Regions from separate parts of the Streptomyces sp. NPDC048441 genome, predicted to be linked through region 2. Evidence: riboswitches for the same ligand, from Rfam matches in the RefSeq annotation. Region 2 holds a riboswitch; the other holds the start of a gene.

Region 1 (7,430 bases), on a different contig from region 2:
GCTCCAGAGGCTGTGGCCCAAGTGGGGGCTCGACATCGACGGGCAGCGCACCCTCGACCTCGCCGAACTGTTCGGCACCGAGAACCCCGTCGTGCTCGAAATCGGGTTCGGCATGGGCGAAGCCACCGCGCAGATGGCCGCCGACGACCCGGAGACGGGAATCCTCGCCGTCGACGTGCACACCCCCGGCCAGGGGAATCTCCTCGGCCTGGCCGAGCGGAACTCACTCACCAACATCCGCGTCGCGAACGGCGACGCCGTCATCCTGCTCCGCGAAATGCTCCCGGCCGCCTCGCTCGACGGGCTCCGGGTCTACTTCCCGGACCCCTGGCCCAAGGCCCGCCACCACAAGCGCCGCATCATCCAGCCCGACTTCCTCGACCTCGCCGCCCCCCGCCTCAAGCCCGGCGCCGTACTGCACTGCGCGACCGACTGGGAGCCGTACGCCGAGCAGATGCTCGAGGTGCTCACCGCGCACCCCGCCTTCGAGAACACCCAGGCCGACGGCGGCTACGCGCCCCGTCCCTCCTTCCGTCCCCTCACCCGGTTCGAAGGCCAGGGGCTCGACAAGGGGCATGTGGTGCATGACCTGCTGTTCCGCCGGCTGTCCTGTCGTCCGCTCCCCGATACATCCGGCCATGGGGCCTGAGACACCGTCGCGGCCCACCCCCGTCCCTCGTTAGGGTCAACGGGTGGCCACCCGTTCTCCTCACCCGCACCCGATGCCCCCCGCAGGGCCCCCCGGGCTGCGGCACCCGCGCTGGTGGCAGCGGCGTGCGCTACGCGTCGCGGCCCTGGTCACGCTGCTCGCCCTGTCGGGCCTCGTGATCCTCGCCCTGGTCAGGGAACAGACCGGCACCGAGGGCTTCCTGGTCGGGCTCGGCCTCGCGACGCTGCCCGTGCCGCTTCTGGTGGCCGCCTTCCGCTGGCTGCAACGGGTCCAGCCGGGCCCCTGGCGGAATCTGCTCTTCTCCTTCGCCTGGGGCGCCTGCGCCGCGGCCCTCATAGCGATCGTCGCGAACAGCTTCGCGACCCGCTGGATAGCCACCGCCACCGCCGACCCCACCGGCGCCGACAACCTCGGCGCGACCGTCATAGCGCCGATCGTCGAGGAGAGCGCCAAGGCCGCGGCCGTCCTGCTCGTCTTCCTCTTCCGCAGACGCGAGTTCACCGGCATCGTCGACGGCGTGGTGATCGCGGGAGTGACCGCCACCGGCTTCGCGTTCACCGAGAACATCCTCTATCTCGGCAGCGCCTTCGGCACCGACCAGCTGAACGGCGGGACGGGGCTCGCGTCCGTGACGGCGGCGACCTTCTTCGTACGCGTCGTGATGTCGCCCTTCGCCCACCCGCTCTTCACCGTGCTCACCGGCATCGGCTTCGGCATCGCCGCGCTCAGCACCGACCGTCAGCACGTGCGCCGCGTCCTGCTCCCGCTCGGCGGGCTGCTCCTCGCGATGGGCCTGCACGCCCTGTGGAACGGCTCGGCGAACCTCGGAGAGTACGGCTTCTTCGTCGTGTACGCGCTCTTCATGCTGCCCGCGTTCGGCCTGCTCACCTGGCTGGTGATCTGGACGAGGCAGCGCAGCCTGCGCATCGTGCGGGCCGAGCTGCCCGCTTACGCCCTCGCCGGCTGGCTCACCGCGCCCGAGCCGTTCGCGCTCGGCACGATGCGGGCCCGCACGCTGGCCCGCGACTACGCCTCGTACACAGCGGGAAAGGCGGCGGCGCGCACGGTCGCGGAGTACGAGACGTACGCGACGGCACTCGCGCTCCTGCGCCACCGGGGGCGCCGCGGCCGGGCGGGCACCGACTTCGTCGTACGGGAGCGGGAGTTGCTGCACGCGCTGTGGGAGCGGCGCGACGCGGCACGGCCCGCCCTCGCCTACGCGGCGCGCGCGACGGCACCGGTGCTGGTGCCGATGCCGCCGCCGTACGGGTATCAGCAGCCGTACGCGCGGCTGTATCAGCAGCAGTACCAACAGCCCTATCCGCAGCCGCAGTACCAGCAGCAGTACCAGCAGCACCCCTACGGATATCCGTACGCCAAGCCCGCGATGCCCTACCCCGCCTACAACCCCTACAGGGGCTAGGGCCCTAGGCGGAAGCCGCCGTGAGCGCCGACACCTCGGCGTCCGTCAGCTCCAGCTCCCCCACCGCGAGCAGCGCGGGCAGCTGCTCGACCGTACGGGCCGATGCGAGCGGCGCCGCCACCGTCGGCTGCGCCGCGAGCCATGCGAGGGCCACGGTCGCGAGCTCGGCGTCCCGGTTCTTGGCGACCTCGTCCAGGGCGGCGAGGACCCGCAGGCCCCGCTGTGTCTCCAGGTGCTTGCCCGCGCCTGCGGCCCGCGCGCTCTCGACCTGCGCACCCGGGCGGTACTTGCCGGTCAGGAAACCGGATGCGAGCGCGTAGTACGGGACGGCGGCCAGGCCGGAGCGGGATGCGACCTGCTCCAGCGAACCCTCGTACGTGTCACGCGATACGAGGTTGTAGTGCGGCTGGAGCGCCGAATAACGCGCGAGGCCCTCGCGGTCGGAGAAGTCGAGGAACTCCTGGAGCCGCTCGGCGGTCACGTTGGACGCGGCGATGGCGCGCACCTTGCCGGACGTCACCAGTTCGTCGAGGGCGCCGATGATCTCCTCGACGGGGACGGTCGGGTCGTCGTAGTGCGTGTAGAAGAGGTCGATGTAGTCGGTGCGCAGGCGGCGCAGCGACTCCTCGGCACCGGACTTGATGGTGCCGGCGGACAGGCCCTTGTATTCGGGGTGGGCGCCGACCTTCGTGGCGAGCACGACGTCGGAACGGTTGCCGCGCGCGGTGAGCCAGTCGCCAATGACGGTCTCGGACTCGCCACCCTTGTTGCCGGGCACCCAGGCCGAGTAGACATCGGCGGTGTCGATGAAGTTGCCGCCCGCGGCGGTGTAGGCGTCGAGCACGGCGAAGGACTGGGCCTCGTCGGCCGTCCAGCCGAAGACGTTGCCGCCGAGTGCGAGCGGGAAGACCTCGAGGTCGGACGAGCCAAGCTTGCGAAGAGAAGTCATATGGGAGGCAACGTACTTACGGAGCGCAGCATTCCGTACACGCATCCCTGGGATCCATAGGAGCAGGAGCCCCGGACATGCCGAACCGGCAGCCCTGACGTCGGGGGGTTGTCGCCAGGACCGCCGGGGTACGGGGTTACGTCAGACCGTCCTGCCCTTGTCGCGCAGCCACGCCGCCGGGTCGACCCCGGTGGAGGCGCCGCCCGGGTGGACCTCCAGGTGGAGGTGCGCCCCGGTCACGTTGCCGGTCGCGCCTACGCGGCCGATGACGTCGCCGGTGGAGACCTTCTGGCCGACGCTGACGCTCATCGAGGACTGGTGGCAGAACCACAGCTCGGTGCCGTCGTCGAGTTCCATGACCGTGCGGTAGCCGTACGCCCCCGCCCAGCCGGCCTCCTTGATGGTGCCGGAGTGGATCGCCTTGATGGGCGTACCCGTGGGGGCCGCGAAGTCCAGGCCTGTGTGGTAGCCGGAGGACCACATCGAGCCGGGCTGACCGAAGGTGCCGGTGACGGTGTACGAGGCCACGGGCAGGATGTAGCTCTTCGCGAGCTTGGCGAGGCGCTCCGCCTCTGCCTTCCTCTTGGCCTCCGCCTCGGCCTTCTTCTTCGCGGCGGCCTTCTCCGCGGCGATCTTCTTCTCGGCCGCGGTCTGCTTGGCGGCGGCCTGTGCGGCAGCCTCCTTGACGGCGGCTTCTTCGCTCGCCTGCTGGACCGCGTCGTCCGCCTGGTCCTGCTGGTTCTCGGCCTGCTCCATGATGCGGGCCCGCAGTGCCTCGCCCGCGTCTGTGGTGCCCTGCTCGGCGTCCGATGTGCTGACGCCGGCGGCGGAGAGGGGCGCGGCGGCGGTCTGCACGCCGTTGTCGGCGGAACCGGAGTCGTCGGAGTCGTCGGATATCAAAGACCCCACGCCCGGCAGCGACTTGGCCTCCGGGAGCGAGTCCGTGACGGCCGAGAGGTCCGGCATCTCGATGGAGACCGGGGGCTTGCCGCCCTGCGCGGTGGCGATGCCGCCCGCGCCGACTGCGGCGATGACGCCTACGCCGAGAACAGTGGAGCTGCGGGCGAGCCCGCCACCGCCCCGCTTGTGGACGCGGTGCCTGCCGCGGACGGGACGGATGGAGTCCTCGGTGGGATTCCATTCCTCCCAGGAAGATGTTTCGTCGTACCCACCGAAATCGTCGTCATTCGGTACGTACACGCCTTGGGGGGCAGGGCGGTTGGACGCCACTGGGGCGCACTCCTTTCCTTCCTTCTCGCCTACCGGGTTAGCTGACGGGTTCGGAGCAGGAAGGTCTCCTACGAACAGCCGGCACGGATGCACAGCTGCCCGATTCACCCCATGTAGGTGGTTCCCCGGCTCCCTTGCGGGATTAGGCGCGTGCGCGCGGAGCCGACTCGAGTGACGGCTGGGACGACCGCGCTGCGTTATCGAACGTTAATAGACAGCAGGGCCGGAATCCAAGCTGTTCCGGCTGATCGTTAACGCCTTTGGCCTGCACTTAACGGGACACGGGGGGCTGGAACGGGGCGAGTTGACCCCAGATCTTCACACACCGGAGCTTCACATTTCCTGGACAGTGCGTCAGTTGCCGGACGGAGGGGTGTCCTTCAGTCACGTCCAGTGACATCAGGCGGAACGCGACGCGGTGAGGTGCCCGTCGCCGACGGCCGCCGCACCGCGAGCAGCGCCATGTCGTCCGTCGTCCCGCCCCCGGTGTGCAGCCACACTTCCTCGGTGAGCGTGGCGAGGAGGGTGTCCGGGCCGTTGGGTCCCGGGAAGATGCGGCCGCCGAGCCGGGCGGCCGGGTCGTAGAACTCGCCCCGGTGATCACGCGCCTCGGAGAGCCCGTCGGTGAAGAGCAGCAGCATCGCCCCCGGCGGGAACTCCGTCTCGTCCGCACGGTCCGGCCAGGTGCCGAGTTCGCCCATCCCGAGCGGCAGCGCGGGCTCGGTGGCGGACAGGACGCACAGCCGCCCGTCGCCGCGCAGGAGCAGCGGCCCCGGGTGCCCGCGATTGATGAGGCGTACGAGACCGCCACTGTGCGGGATCTCCGCGAGGACGGCGGTGGTGAACCCTTCGAAGGCGTCGAGACCGTCCCTGCGCGTGCCCTCACGCGCGAGCGCCCGCTCCAGGCGCTGCGCCACCGCCTCCAGGGTGGCCTCCTGCTCCGCGGCCTCCCGGAACGCCCCGATGACGACGGCGACGGCCGCCACCGCGCTCATGCCCTTGCCGCGTACGTCGCCGACGATGACGCGTACGCCGTGCGAGGTGTCCTGCACGGCGTACAGATCACCCCCGATGAACGCGTCGGCCTCCGCGGCCTCGTAGCGCGCCGCGACGTCGAGCCCGCCGATCCGGGGGTCCGGCTGCGGCAGTACGGCGCGTTGGGCGGCCTCGGCGATGGAGCGTGCGGAGGCGAGCTGTTCGTCGCTGCGGGATACGACGCGGTTGATGAGGACGGCGAGCACGGCCACGGTCGCCACCGTGATCAGTTCGGTGACGGCTTCGACATCGGTCGTGGTGCTGGTCCTGAAGTGCAGGCCGAGCACAGCGGCGCAGGAGCCGACGCCGGTGAGGGCGGTGCTGATCAGCGAGTAGAAGGGGGCGGCGACCAGCGGGGCGGCGGTGAAGAAGGGCGCGGCGGTGAACGCGGCCGGGGTCACGAGGTCGTAGACGATCCCGACGACGAGGAGCAGCAGAGGAAGGGTCCGCACGAACGCCCGCTCATGCCTGACGTCGGAATCCGTGCGGGGCACCTTGCGCAGGCCCCTGCCGCTTCCTCCTCGCTGCCCCACCGGTCTTCTCCTGCCGCGTTCCGCGGCCAGGACCAGATCCATGACCACGCCTCGTCCAGGGTTCCCGGCGCGGGGGCGCGGGGCGACCGGTGTGGGCCGATCGGGTTGAACCGCGCCCCGAAGCGGCGCTCACGCGGAAAACACCGAAGGCCCGGATCCATTACTGGATCCGGGCCTTCGGCCTTTAGTAGCGGGGACAGGATTTGAACCTGCGACCTCTGGGTTATGAGCCCAGCGAGCTACCGAGCTGCTCCACCCCGCGCCGTTGAATGCAACTCTACGCCATCAGAGGGAGTGAAGCGAACCAGCTCAAGGCTCAGGTGTTCTCGGCGTGCGTCAGCGTCTCCCAGGCCACGAACAGATCGTCCGTCCCCTCGGGCCGCCGCTCCTCCGTGTATTTCGCCGTCTCCGGCAGATCCAGCTTCAGCCGGTCCCGCAGGTGGTTGAGGCCGACCTCGGTGTCGGGCCCCATGTCGCGCTGCACCTTGCCGCCGCACAGCCAGCCCGGCGCCCGCGCGCCCAGCTGGTACTTGGAGTGGAACTCGAAAGCGGCCCGCAGCCGGTCCTTGACCTCGCCGTACAGATCGACGCCCTGGTGCCAGGCGGTCTCGGCGATGTGCGCGGTGGCGGCGAGGGAGTAGCTGGCGTGCTTGAAGTTACGGCAGGACTCCTGGGAGAGGCCGTCGGCGAAGGTCTTCTGCCCGAACCAGTACTTCTGGAGCTCCGCCGCGGTGTTGATGCCGCTGCCCTTCGGCGAGACCGGCAGCGGCCCGTCCGACTTCAGGTAGAAGTAGGCGGGCACCCGGGTCCTGAAGTGCGTCACCGCCTTCTCGAAGTCCTCGTGGTCGTCGAGGAAGACCGCCATGCCCATGGTCGCGTCGGCCATCACCAGGTCCCAGTTGCCGTTGAAGTCGGCTGACCCGTTGAGGACTTGGGGCAGATAGGCGGTACGCAGCATCCGCTCGAAACGCAGCAGCTCGCCGTCACTCCAGCCGTCGTAGGTATAGCGCACGGCTTCGGCCGCACGCGCCCACGAGGAGGCGGCCCAGGCCGTCTGGAGGCCCGCGTTGGCCTCCGTGTGCTTGGTGATCACGCCCGACCAGGCGTCCATGATCTGCACGGCCTTCTTGGCGTGCGCACGGTCGCCGGTGATGTTCCAGAGCAGAGCCTGGGTGTACGCGGCGATGGCGTCCTCGCGCTCTTCGACGCAGCCGTGGCCCGGACGGGTGTCGGGCGGGCACTCGACGACGGCGTACGGCTTGGCCTGGTAGTCCAGGGCCGCGTACTTACTGCCCCGCATCTGCTCGAACGCCTTCAGCCAAGGCTGTTCACGAGCCGCGACATGTGCGCGCACCCGCGCCAGCTGCCCCTTGCTGACGAGCACTCCGGGATGCTCGAAGGCCTGACCGGTGGGCCGCGCCCGCTCGGTCGCCCCCTCTGCCGAGCCGCTCCCGGACCCGCCGCAGGCCGCACAGACGCCGACGAGGAGGGGCCCGAGCATCATCACGAGAGCCCGTCGTACGAAACGTACGGAGCGGACGGAACCCATGCTGCACCTCCGGATCGACCACCTGGCAGGCCCAGCGTCGC
Region 2 (7,430 bases):
AGGACCGCGATCACGGGTGTCGAGGTCGTCGGCGAGGCCGCGGACGTCGACCAGGCGGTCACGGTCATCACGGCGACGCGTCCTGAGGTCGTGCTCCTCGACGTGCACCTTCCGGGTGGCGGTGGGGTCGAAGTACTGCGCCGCTGTGCGCCGTTGATGTCCGATGCGGAGAGCCCTGTGCGGTTCCTCGCCCTGTCCGTCTCGGATGCCGCGGAGGATGTCATCGGAGTCATCCGGGGTGGCGCCCGCGGCTATGTCACCAAGACCATCACCGGCACCGATCTGGTCGACTCCATCTTCCGTGTGCAGGACGGCGACGCGGTGTTCTCGCCGCGGCTCGCCGGATTCGTCCTTGACGCCTTCGCGTCCACCGACGCGCCCCCGGTCGACGAGGACTTGGACCGACTCACGCAGCGCGAGCGCGAGGTACTGCGGCTCATCGCGCGGGGGTACGCGTACAAGGAGATCGCCAAGCAGCTCTTCATCTCCGTGAAGACGGTCGAGTCGCATGTGTCGGCGGTGCTGAGGAAGTTGCAGCTGTCCAACCGGCACGAGCTGACGCGGTGGGCGACGGCGCGGCGGCTGGTCTAGGGGAGTCCGGCGTGGCGACTGCCTCGCAGTCGCCACCTGCCTGACCAGCGTCCTCACCTCCGGCCTGCCGGAGGTGAGGACGGTGTGCCCGGGAGCTCCGAGGCTCTGCCTGACGGCCTGTGCCGGGTCGTGAGCGGGGTGGGGCCCAGCTTCCGCATCGCCCAGCGGTAGTGGCCGAACGCCTTCGTGATGCCGACCAGGCCCGTCAGCCACAGGATGAGGCCCGTGCCCATGCCTCGGGCGACATCGCCGTACGAGTCCCTTCCCGGCTCGGCGTGGGCGGTGGCCGCGAAGGATGCCCACAGGCCGAGCGTGCACACCATGAGGGACGCGAGGAGCCAGACGAGGCTGAGGCCGGGGGAGCGGAGGGTGGCGTCCGATGCCGGGTGGCTGTCCAAGTCCAGCCAGCTGGCGGTGAGTTCTCTTGCCTTCCGGTCGCTTCGGATGCCGAGGAGCACGCCGATCACGGAGGGGGCGAATGCCGCCAGGCCCAGGATCGCGCAGACCGGGCCCATGATGAAGGCCATCGGATCGCGGTCCTCGATCATCTCGATCGGCAGCGTCAGGAGCGCCCAGCCGACGACGCCGCCGAGTGCGAACAGCCAGAGCAGTAGCAGCCGGTGTACTCCCAGGATCCGCCTGCGCAGCTCTTCGAGTGCCATGCCTCGGTCGGCGAGGAGTGTGTTCCGGTCCGGCCAGGTGCGCAGGTGGACGGGCGGCGGAGGTGGTGGAAGGGTGCGGCGGCGGAGCATGGACCTGACATTACCGGTGGGCCCGCACAGCCCCCGCAGCCGCCCGCACAGCCCTTCACGCCACCCGCGTGGCTCCCGCGAACGGCATCTGGTCGATCGGGGCGAGGCGCACCGGTGCGCTCGGGTTCGGGGCGTGGATCATCTGTCCGTTGCCTACGTAGAGGCCGACATGGCTGATGCCCTGGTAGAAGAAGACCAGGTCTCCGGGCTGGAGTTGGGAGCGCGGTACCCGCTCGCCCGCGGCGATCTGCGCGTAAGTGGTGCGTGGGAGGTCGACTCCCGCGGAGCGGTAGGCGGCCTGGGTGAGGCCCGAGCAGTCGAAGGCGTTCGGGCCGGTGGCGCCCCATACGTACGGGCGGCCGAGCGACTTGTAGGCGTACGCGACGGCCGCTGAGGCACGGGAGTTGGAGGCCTTGGCCGGGACGTTCAGGGCGGCGTCGCGGCCCGCGGTCCGGGAGGCCCTGTCCGGACCGCCGTCGCCCGCGAGCTCGGCGCGCTGATCGCCGGTCAGTTGGGACATGAGCCGTTTGGCCGCGTCGAGCTTTCCGTTGACCGTCTTCTTGTGCTTCCTCAGCTCCGCCTGGCGGGACTTGAGGTGCGCGAGTGTGCCGTCGGCCTCGGTGCGCAGCTGGTGGATCTCCTGGAGCTGCTTCTGTACGCCGCTGACGGCCGTGGCCTGGCGGCTGCCCGCCCGGTCGGCGAGTGCGGCGCGCTCGAGGAATTGGTCGGGGTCGGAGGAGAGCGCGACCTGGACGGCCGGGTCGATGCCGCCGCTGCGGTACTGCGCGGCGGCGATCGAACCGAGGCCCTCACGCGCCGAGTTGAGCTTCTCCGTCTTGCGGGCCGCTTCGTCGCGCAGCTCGCCGAGTGACTTCTCGGCGCTGTCGGCCTTCTCCTTGGCGCCGTTGTACTTCTCGGTGGCGATCTCTGCCTCGCGGTAGAGCGCGTCGACCTTGGACTTCACCTCGGCCGGGCTGAGCCGGGGGTCCGCGTGTCCCGTACCGTCGAACGCGGTCGCCGTGGCGGCCCCGGCGAGGGCGATGGTGGCGGCGGTACGGGCCGTATGGCCACTGAGTGAGCGCTGCTTGGGCTTGCGGTGCGCTGCCACGAAGGAGGGCTCCTTAAGGGTCCGGCGGCGGCCCGCACAGGGGGAGCAGGACGCCGCCGGATTTCTCGGCGGTGGTGTCCGACTGCCGCCCCTGGTCCGGGCGGCATTGGGGAGCCGGGCACCTGACGAAGGACGCTAAACCTGGCCGTCACGGGTTGGTGGCGGATTGTGCGCAATTGGCGGAAGTGTTCTGGCGGTGACTGAATGTGACTGCGCGATCCGCCGAACACCATGTCCTTCGCGTCTACCTGTGACCGATGAGGCATTTGTGGCCCACCTGGCTACAGAGCGGTGATAGGGCCCCGGTTAGGCTCCGGACCATGGACGTACTCACCCATGTCTTCGTCGGTCTGCACATCATCGGTATCGCCTCCCTCCTGGGCGGCTTCCTCACCCAGATGAAGCAGATGGGCCAGGGCACGGCCCGTTTCAACCCCGCGATGCTGCACGGCGCGCTGACCATGCTCGTCACCGGCGTGATCCTGGTGGGCCTCAACCAGGCGGACGACAACCCGGTCAACAACATCAAGATCGGCATCAAAATGGCGGTGCTGATCGTGATCCTTGGGCTCGTCTACGTGAAGCGGGACGAGGAAAAGATCGACAAGGGGATGTTCGGCGCCGTGGGTCTTCTGACCACGGCGAACATCTTCATCGCGGTGCTGTGGACCTGAGTTCGTAAAGACAACTCACCCACTACGCGCGCGTGGCCCGCATCCCAAGAGGATGCGGGCCACGCGCGCGTAGTGGGTTGTGTGCAGGTGGGAGGCGATCAAGCAGACCGCTCTCAGGCTGGCCGCACCACGCTGTGGATCGGCATGTAGTAGATCGACTCGACGCGGACGTTCGCGCCCGGCTTCGGGGCGTGGATCATCTTGCCGTCGCCGATGTAGATCCCTACGTGGCTGATGTCGTCGTAGAAGAAGACCAGGTCACCCGGCTTGGCATCGGCGGTCTTCACGGTCGTGCCGACCTTCACCTGATCCCACGTCGTACGCGGCAGGGAGATCCCGGCCGCCTTCCACGCGTCCTGGGTGAGCCCGGAGCAGTCGTAGGAGTCGGGGCCGGTGGCGCCCCACACGTACGGCTTGCCCATCTGGGCCTCCGCGAAGTTGATGACCTTCGCGGCCTTCGTCGCGTAACCGCTGTCCGTGTCCCCGGAGCCGCTGCCGGAGCCGGTGTCGGAACCGGAGCCCGAGTCGGGGGTCTCCTTGTTCTTCTCGCGCTCCTTGGCCGCGGCCTCTTCCGCCGCCTTGCGCTTGGCCTCCGCCTCGGCCTCCTGCTTGCGCGCCAGCTCGGCGGCCTTGCGCTTGGCCGCCTCTTCCTTCTTCTTCTCGATCGCCGCGAGCCGCGCCTTCTCCTCGGCCGTCAGCTCCGAGAGCAGCGTGCGTGCCTGGCCCAGCTTCTTCTGGACGGTCTGCTTGCTGCTCTTGAGGTCGTCACGGGAGTCGCTCAGAGTCTCCAGGCTCGTGGCGGCCTTCGTGCGCTGCTTCGTCGCCGCGGCCTGCTTCGTCTGGTAGTCGTCGACCGCCTTCTTCTGGCGCGCGGTCAGCCGGTCCGACAGATGGTTCTGGTCGAAGTACCCCTGCGGGTCGTCGGCGAGCATCATCGTGGCGGTCTCGGAGACGGCGCCGGTGCGGTACTGGGCCGCGGCGAACGTGCCGAGCTCCTGGCGGGCCTCGTTCAGCTTGTCGGCGCGCTTGGCCACGTCGTCGAGAAGGGTGTCGACCTTCGAGCGCTGCTTCTCGGTGCGCTCCTTGGCCGAGTTGTACTTCTGGGTGGCCACGCCCGCCTGGTGGTAGAGGTCGTCGACCTTCTTCTGGACCTCTTCGAGGCTGGGCTTCTGGGGCGCGGAGGGTGCCGCCTGTGCGCTCTGCGACAGGAGGGCCACAGAGGTGAGGGCCGCCGTCGTGATGCCGATGGCGGGAGTGGCGCGTAGGCCGGCAATGCGGGTCCGCGGCTTGCGGTGCGACGCCAAGGGAGGCGACTCCTTCCGTAGACCGCCTACCGGGTTAGCTGTCGGGTTCGGGCGGGTGGTTCGGAAGGTTGCCCTACAGTCCCGTACTTCGTACGGGACCGATTCACCCCAAGGTCTGAGTGGGTCCCCGGCTCCGAGGAGATCGAACTCGGCGGAGGCCACCCGTTCCCGGCGGGGTTCGCCGGTGGGAGTACGAGCAGCCCGCCCAGCACGCTAGCCAACTCGTGTGGCTCGTGTGAAGGTTGATGTTCGATATGCCCGATACATTTTCGTGACTTTACGAAGCTCTTGACGCGGACACGCGGCGATATGGCGGAGAGTGACCGGTCGTGGGCGGGGCGTAGACGGTGGACGTGGCCGGAACCCGGAGCGGGTTGTCAGTGGGGCCGCCTAGACTCGGGAGGCGATGAGCAGCCTCTTTGATGACAGCTTCCTGGCGGACCTCCAGCCCTCGCGGGCTTCCGAGGAGGAGCCCCCGCCGCCGCCCGACGACAGCACGCCGGAGTCCATTCCGGATGATCTGTTCGACGGGAAGTTTGACGCGCCCGTGCCCAGGGACGCGCACTACCGCGGCGGCGCCCCCCGTCCGGTGATCGATCCGGCGGCGCTGATCTTCGGGTTGAACGAGAACCAGCGAGCGGCCGTCGTGCACGCCGGCTCTCCACTGCTCATCGTGGCCGGCGCGGGCTCCGGAAAGACCCGTGTCCTGACCCACCGCATCGCGTATCTGCTGGCCGCGCGGCAGGTGCACCCGGGCCAGATCCTCGCGATCACGTTCACGAACAAGGCCGCGGGCGAGATGAAGGAGCGCGTCGAGGCGCTCGTCGGACCGCGTGCCAACGCCATGTGGGTATCGACGTTCCACAGCGCGTGCGTGCGCATACTGCGCCGCGAGTCGAAGACGATCGGCTTCACCTCCTCCTTCTCGATCTACGATGCCGCCGACTCCAAGCGGCTGATGGCGCTGGTCTGTCGCGATCTGGACATCGACCCGAAGAAGTTCCCGCCGAAGTCCTTCAGCGCCAAGATCTCGAACCTGAAGAACGAGCTGATCGATGAGGAGACCTTCGCAGGACAGGCCGCCGACGGCTTCGAGAAGACGCTCGCCCAGGCGTACGCGATGTACCAGTCGCGCCTGCGCGAGGCGAACGCGCTCGACTTCGACGACCTGATCATGACGACGGTCAACATGTTCCGCGCGTTCCCGGACGTCGCCGAGCACTACAGGCGCCGCTTCCGGCACGTGATGGTCGACGAGTACCAGGACACCAACCACGCCCAGTACGCCCTCGTGCGCGAGCTGGTCGGCCCCTCCGGAGGCGAGGGGGACGACCCCGCCGAGCTGTGTGTCGTGGGTGACGCGGACCAGTCGATCTACGCCTTCCGCGGCGCCACGATCCGCAACATCCTCCAGTTCGAGGAGGACTACCCGAACGCGACGACGATCCTCCTGGAGCAGAACTACCGCTCCACGCAGACGATCCTGACGGCAGCCAACGCGGTCATCGAGCGCAACGACAGCCGCCGCCCCAAGAATCTGTGGACCAACGCGGGCGCGGGCGCGGGCATCACCGGATATGTCGCCGACACCGAGCACGACGAGGCCCAGTTCGTCGCCGACGAGATCGACCGGCTCACCGACGCGGGCGACGCGAAGGCGGGTGACGTCGCGATCTTCTATCGGACGAACGCCCAGTCCCGTGTCTTCGAAGAGATCTTCATCCGCGTCGGCCTGCCCTACAAGGTCGTCGGCGGCGTCCGCTTCTACGAGCGCAAGGAGGTCAGGGACGTCCTCGCGTATCTGCGGGTGCTCGCCAACCCGGAGGACTCCGTCCCGCTGCGGCGCATTCTCAACGTACCGAAGAGGGGTATCGGCGACCGTGCGGAGGCGATGATCGACGCGCTCTCGCAGCGCGAGAAGATCTCCTTCCCGCAGGCGCTGAAGCGCGTCGACGAGGCGTACGGAATGGCCGCCCGCTCGGCGAACGCCGTCAAGCGTTTCAACACGCTGATGGAGGAGCTGCGGACCATCGTCGAGTCCGGCGCGGGCCCTGCCGTCGTCCTGGAGGCCGTGCTCGAACGGACCGGCTATCTCGCCGAGTTGCAGGCCTCCACCGACCCCCAGGACGAGACGCGCATCGAGAACCTCCAGGAACTCGCCGCAGTGGCGCTTGAGTTCGAGCAGGACAACGGTGAAGCAGCAGCGGGTGCCGAGGGCGAAGGAGAGGACGCGGAGGCGGGCACAGGGATGTCCGGCACGCTCTCCCAGTTCCTGGAGCGGGTCGCGCTCGTCGCCGACTCCGACCAGATCCCCGACGAGGAGGACGACGGCTCCGGAGTCATCACACTGATGACGCTGCACACCGCCAAGGGCCTCGAGTTCCCGGTCGTCTTCCTGACCGGCATGGAGGACGGGGTCTTCCCGCACATGCGTTCCCTCGGCCAGGTCAAGGAGCTGGAGGAAGAGCGCCGTCTCGCGTACGTGGGCATCACGCGCGCGCGGGAGCGGCTCTATCTGACGCGGTCCTCCATGCGCAGCGCCTGGGGCCAGCCTTCGTACAACCCGCCGTCGCGCTTCCTGGAGGAGATCCCGGAGGCCCACCTCGACTGGAAGCGGACGGGGTCCATCGGCGCACCGGCATCTTCCGGGCCCGCTGCGGGAATCGCCTCCTCCTTGTCGTCGTCGCGCTCCCGCGCCGGGGGCGCGCAGGGCTTCGCCACGCGCCGCGCCTCGGAGAAGCCGGTGGTCGCACTTGCGATCGGGGATCGGGTCACGCACGACCAGTTCGGCCTCGGGACCGTGGTCGGAGTGAAGGGCACGGGTGCGAACGCCGAGGCGACGGTGGACTTCGGAGAGCCCAAGCCGAAGCGGCTGCTCCTTCGGTACGCACCGGTGCAGAAGCTGTAGGGCAGGGGACGGCCGTCGCAGTCGTGTGAGGCGCGGCGGCCGGAGTTACGTCGGGTCGAGGCCGTGGCTGCGCAGCCACGGCAGCGGGTCGAT

The links. Region 2 has a riboswitch for cyclic di-AMP ahead of ACGFSB_RS16935 (NlpC/P60 family protein). Riboswitches for the same ligand answer to the same signal wherever they lie in the genome.
Region 1: linked by a shared signal. The riboswitch ahead of ACGFSB_RS08000 (M23 family metallopeptidase) and the one ahead of ACGFSB_RS16935 (NlpC/P60 family protein) in region 2 are both predicted to bind cyclic di-AMP.

Annotation. Positions count from the first base shown of each region.
Region 1 is NZ_JBICXM010000003.1:18,294-25,723, forward strand. It holds gene trmB (tRNA (guanosine(46)-N7)-methyltransferase TrmB) at 1-649, shown strand, start outside; gene ACGFSB_RS07990 (PrsW family intramembrane metalloprotease) at 723-2,093, shown strand; gene ACGFSB_RS07995 (aldo/keto reductase) at 2,098-3,042, opposite strand; gene ACGFSB_RS08000 (M23 family metallopeptidase) at 3,184-4,272, opposite strand; cyclic di-AMP (ydaO/yuaA leader) riboswitch at 4,284-4,431, opposite strand; gene ACGFSB_RS08005 (PP2C family protein-serine/threonine phosphatase) at 4,653-5,882, opposite strand; tRNA gene ACGFSB_RS08010 (tRNA-Met) at 6,029-6,102, opposite strand; gene ACGFSB_RS08015 (alginate lyase family protein) at 6,157-7,389, opposite strand.
Region 2 is NZ_JBICXM010000006.1:163,794-171,223, reverse strand. It holds gene ACGFSB_RS16955 (LuxR C-terminal-related transcriptional regulator) at 1-591, shown strand, start outside; gene ACGFSB_RS16950 (hypothetical protein) at 645-1,343, opposite strand; gene ACGFSB_RS16945 (NlpC/P60 family protein) at 1,399-2,451, opposite strand; gene ACGFSB_RS16940 (hypothetical protein) at 2,772-3,125, shown strand; gene ACGFSB_RS16935 (NlpC/P60 family protein) at 3,239-4,429, opposite strand; cyclic di-AMP (ydaO/yuaA leader) riboswitch at 4,437-4,593, opposite strand; gene pcrA (DNA helicase PcrA) at 4,836-7,337, shown strand; gene ACGFSB_RS16925 (peptidoglycan DD-metalloendopeptidase family protein) at 7,383-7,430, opposite strand, start outside.